Regions from separate parts of the Paenibacillus sp. Marseille-Q9583 genome, predicted to be linked through region 2. Evidence: predicted binding sites of a transcription regulator. Region 2 holds the regulator's gene; the other holds the start of a gene.
The links. Region 2 encodes CtsR, which represses protease genes until heat stress. Its sites were predicted from a motif close to ATGGTCAATAAAGGTCAAACA; they were not measured.
Positions count from the first base shown of each region.

Region 1 (2,472 bases), on a different contig from region 2:
TTTGCACCCGCTCGGCCAAGCTCACGTTTAGTGAATGGCGATGACTCACAATCACCCGGCACCACAATAACTTTATCCAGACCGTACGTTGCCCGAATTTTCTCTTCCAGCTCATCCAGACCAAACAGGCTCTTAACGACCGGCTCTAGCAAATCAAGCAGTCTACGTCCAGCAGCGCTAATGCGCATGCCAACACTCTCGATCTCAATGAGCCCTTGCGATTTCAGAAGATCCGTCTCGGCACGCAGTACCCGCTCAGTCATATCAAGCGAAGCGGCAAGCGTTCTGCGTCCAATGATATCGGACAGCATGATCTGATGAAGAATCGTGTACCGTCTCTTAAGGGTTTCCATGAGATCAGGCAGAAGCTGCTTTTGGATATCTAATAAATTACGCATACTTTCACTCCTGCAACTTCGTCTTCCTCTATTCCCTTGTTCATGGTCTCAAAATGTCCCGGGTAAACTTTTTAAGTCCCACTCATATTCTAACCAAATATTGCTCGAAGTGCAAGTCTTCCGAGAGTAGAATTCTCAAGCGCTTGTCTTCTTATACATTTATAAGATTGGGAAAGAGGTTCAGCTCCAAAAAACCTGTCATTAACAATCCAGATTCTTTCGCTGAGTGAAACACAATGTATGCTTGTCCAACTTGAAGACAAGGGATAGAGCCTGAGCACAGTATTATTAAAAATATAAGAAATTTTAAGTTTCACCTTATATATTATCCTTATATTTCTACGAGAAACGGCTATCGTCAATAAAGGACGATAGCGTCGTTTCTTCTTGTCCATTGCAATTGCACAGAATTTGTATTATAATCATTTTTGTTGCGCCCGTGGTCCAATGGATATGACGTAGGCCTCCGAAGCCTGAGATCCAAGTTCGATTCTTGGCGGGCGCGCCATTAATTTCACCTTTGTACATAATTTAGTAGTGTCTATACTACTACTTAACCAAAGAGCCGCGTGTCGGCTCTTTTTTTTGAATATAAGTTTGACTTTCTTTGACTTTTTGTTTGAATTTGTTTATCATGTGGGTAATACGGCAAGAGTAAAAATGAATACATTTGAAGAACCAATATCAAGGAGGTTTTCCACGTGAGTTATATTCCTATGGTAGTAGAACAGAGCAACCGCGGTGAGCGCGCTTATGACATCTATTCCCGCCTGCTGAAGGACCGCATCATTTTCCTTGGAACGGAGGTTAATGACGTGGTAGCCAATTCTATCATCGCACAAATGCTGTTCTTGGCTGCCGAAGATCCGGATAAGGACATTCACCTTTACGTGAATAGCCCCGGCGGTTCCATTACTGCAGGTATGGCTATTTTTGATACAATGCAGTACATTAAACCGGATGTTTCCACCATCTGTGTAGGTATGGCAGCTTCCATGGGAGCATTCCTGCTTAACGCTGGCGCTAAAGGCAAACGCTTCGCACTGCCTAACAGTGAGATCATGATTCACCAACCTCTGGGTGGTGCTCAAGGTCAAGCAACGGATATTGAAATCCGTGCCCGCCGTATCCTCAAATTGCGTGATAAGTTGAATCGTATTCTTGCTGAACGTACGGGTCAACCGCTAGAACGTATTGAGAAGGATACAGATCGTGATTACTTCATGACTGCTGCAGATGCGGCAACTTACGGTATCGTTGATAAAGTCATCGAGAAAACACTGCCTAGCGGTGTGTAAGCTATAAAACAACACAAAGAGGCTGTGCCTATCCACTTGATGGTTAGCGCACAGCCTCTTTACTTTTCAGGGCACCACTTCATACGAATCTCAATTAAATCAAGCCACCATATCCAAGCGCATCGAGTTTCTCAGCAATCACACGGTAGCCTCGGCCATTCGGATGTAAGTGGTCAATCGATAATAGCCCTCTCTCATTTCCTGCAAACTCACTATAGATAGAAGCAAACCCACATACTCGGTTACTGTACTGTGAGGCATAGCGGTTAAACTGCCGCACCCACTCTGTAGCACCCACTACCTGAGGATAAGGATTATATAGTCCCACAATCCGAATGATAAAAGGTCTACGCGTTCCCGTCTTCAATTGGAAGAGGATACTCATAATTGCAGCAAAATTTTGCTTGCATTCTTGCAATGATCTTCGCAGCTCTTTAGATAAATTTTCAGGTTGTCTAGCAGCAGCCTTCGCAGCATGGATTAAATCGTTGCCACCGATGGATAGAGTGATGATGTCGGCTGCTCGAATGGCTTCGCGAGTCATTGCACTCCCCCGTAGCCGCTGTTCCAGTTCAGAAGTAGTCAATCCATTCACGCCCAAATTCGTAGAGGCTACATTAGAACGCAGTCTCCCTTCCGCCATTTTACGGTACACCGGTACAAAACCGTTCCCTGGCAGAGCGCCAAATCCAGTCGTCAAGGAATCGCCAATTGCAGTGTATTGATAGCTCATAGCTCTCCCCCGTTCATAAACTAGTTACTTCATTTAGCATATG
Region 1 covers NZ_CDRJTB010000057.1:6,895-9,366, forward strand. The annotation lists gene ACWNM1_RS22170 (sugar-binding transcriptional regulator) at 1-398, opposite strand, end outside; tRNA gene ACWNM1_RS22175 (tRNA-Arg) at 832-906, shown strand; gene clpP (ATP-dependent Clp endopeptidase proteolytic subunit ClpP) at 1,100-1,696, shown strand; gene ACWNM1_RS22185 (GDSL-type esterase/lipase family protein) at 1,791-2,429, opposite strand.
Region 1: the regulator CtsR is predicted to act here: its motif matches at 993-1,013, upstream of clpP (ATP-dependent Clp endopeptidase proteolytic subunit ClpP).

Region 2 (2,472 bases):
GGATTCGCAGATGGTCCTCTTCGTTAATCATGATACTGACCGACTCATCTTCATTTAATAAGACAGCCGCACTGCGCGAATCATTAGCCAAGTTAGGACTGATTAGATGCTTCTCAACCAGTACCTTTTTGTCCAGTTCATTCACTTCATCAAGCTTTAGGAGTTGAAAAGATCCGAAATCTGCAGCTGCTTCCTCATGAAACACAGGAGCCAGTAGCTCTAATACTTCTTCCGATTGCTCTAAGGAAGCCAGCATTGGGAACGGAAGATGCTCTAGATTACGGGCAATACGCATACGACTGCTAATTACAATCTCGGAGTGACTACCTCCAGAACGCATCCAATCACTAAGCGCTTGTTCAGTAAATCGGAGACTTGACATGTCATATCCCCCCTATATATCAAAGACTTTACTCTTGTGCTATTTCTTTTTCAAGTTTACGAATCTGATCTCGCAGCTCCGCTGCTTTCTCGAATTCTTCTTGTGTAATACTTTGCTGTAATTCCTGCTTGAGTTCATCAATTTGGCGTCTAAACACAATCTGAGCTCCTGCACGTTTCGGAATCTTACCTACATGTGAAGTACTGCCGTGCACTCGCTTAAAAAGCGGGTCCAGTGCGCTGTTAAAATATTCATAACAGGAGCTACAGCCAAAACGGCCTAATTTGCTAAACTGGGAGTAAGTCATCCCACAATTCTCACATTGCAGACTCTGCGTTGTCTTCGTTGCAGCCGACTTCTCCTTGCCGGCACCTTCAAGATCAAGCAGACCTGAGAGCAGACTGTGAATAGAGAATCCTCCAGCCGTTCCGGGAATGAGTTCACCCTTCTCCCGTGCACAGCTCTCGCAGATATGAAACTCCGTCTTCTCTCCATTCACGATCTTAGTGAAGTGGAGTGTTGCCGGCTTGACGCCACATTCCTGGCATTGCATAAGCGAAAGCCCCTCCCTTATGGTTGACAATTATTTGCCTAACAAAGAGATTAACATCGCCTTCATAATCTTGGCACGAATCTCATCCCGGTATGGAATCTTAACCGTTAGGCATTCCCGAGAAACAGCAGCGCGCATAAGGCACGCTTCACGCTTACTTAGAAAACCAGCTTCCTCCAGCTGATAAATCAGCCCTTCAGCAGCGTTCTGATCAATCCCGCCACCTATAGTATGGTTTAAATGGGCATGCAGTGCCACGTTTGGTGGTAATTCAAAACGTTGAATACGAATATATCCCCCGCCACCACGCTTACTTTCCACCACATAACCTTTTTCCAGAGTAAAGCGTGTACTGATGACATAATTGATCTGTGACGGTACGCATGAGAACTGGTCCGCCAGGTCATTTCGCTGGATTTCCACCGTACCTTCGGGACTTTCATGCAAAATATTCTTCAGATATTGTTCGATAATATCAGAGATATTGCGCATCACTCATCCTCCAGTGCTTAAATCTTTATAATACCGATTGCAACTTGCATTCATAATGACAATGGTCTTTAATTGAACTTAAACATTTGTGGATAATCCCACGTGTTCAAAGGATCGGATCGCTGTCATTAAGCTTCGTTGACTTTGACTTTCTTTGACTTTTTAATATTATAACATATTCTGTGCTAATTCCAAGTGGATTCTCTTATTTTTCACTTTTTTCAGCGAATGTATTCGGAAATAAAGAACTCTCCCAACTTCTTTCGAAGGGGAGAGCCTAATTTTTGTCAAGAATAAACGCCTTCGGTATCCTTATTAGGACGATAAGCGTTTATGCGAGAAATATAAGGATAATGTATAGCGTGAAACTTATACTTTCTTATATTTTTAAAAATGATCAAATAAAGCTGTCTGTGCTTGTGGAATAATTTCTTCAAACCATTCCAGTGCTGCTGCGTGGCCAGAGACACTTCCATAACGAGCCATCTCTGTTGGTCGTTTGTATCCAAGCATCAAGGCCGTCAAAGTGCCTATATCACAGCTCAAGTCTGCTTCCGCCCGTTCCCCTTCCACTCGTGTCAAAGTAGCCGAGCCCTCATTAGAGATATTCCATGCCCATAACCCATCATTCCAAGCTGCATACTTATCTTCGATATATATAAGCTGCTTCTTTTGACTACTGTTTCCTCTGAAGGTGTAAGTTTCAATGAATGACTTGGCATTAACAATCCGCCCCATAAAATAAGGATAATTCTCTTGTCCTATACGTGGATCTGGCAGCAAGAAAGGTAACATATCATCCGAAGGCACCAGCTTTAAGGATGCACCGGTCACCATCGAATCATGGTTCGCAAGAAATGTCCACAGCCCCTGCCGAGCTTGTTCATTCAAAAAAACAAATTCATCAATGACCAGTTCTCTGTTCTCTACCTTATACAGCACATATCCCTCTGGTTCACCACTCTTGGAGTAAAAAACCGCACTCTTTCCTTCATCATCTAGAACAGAGTTCTCCCACCAACCCAAATCGCGCTTAAGTGTCCCG
Region 2 covers NZ_CDRJTB010000032.1:934-3,405, reverse strand. The annotation lists gene ACWNM1_RS15785 (protein arginine kinase) at 1-382, opposite strand, end outside; gene ACWNM1_RS15780 (UvrB/UvrC motif-containing protein) at 411-935, opposite strand; gene ACWNM1_RS15775 (CtsR family transcriptional regulator) at 966-1,427, opposite strand; gene ACWNM1_RS15770 (GNAT family N-acetyltransferase) at 1,815-2,472, opposite strand, start outside.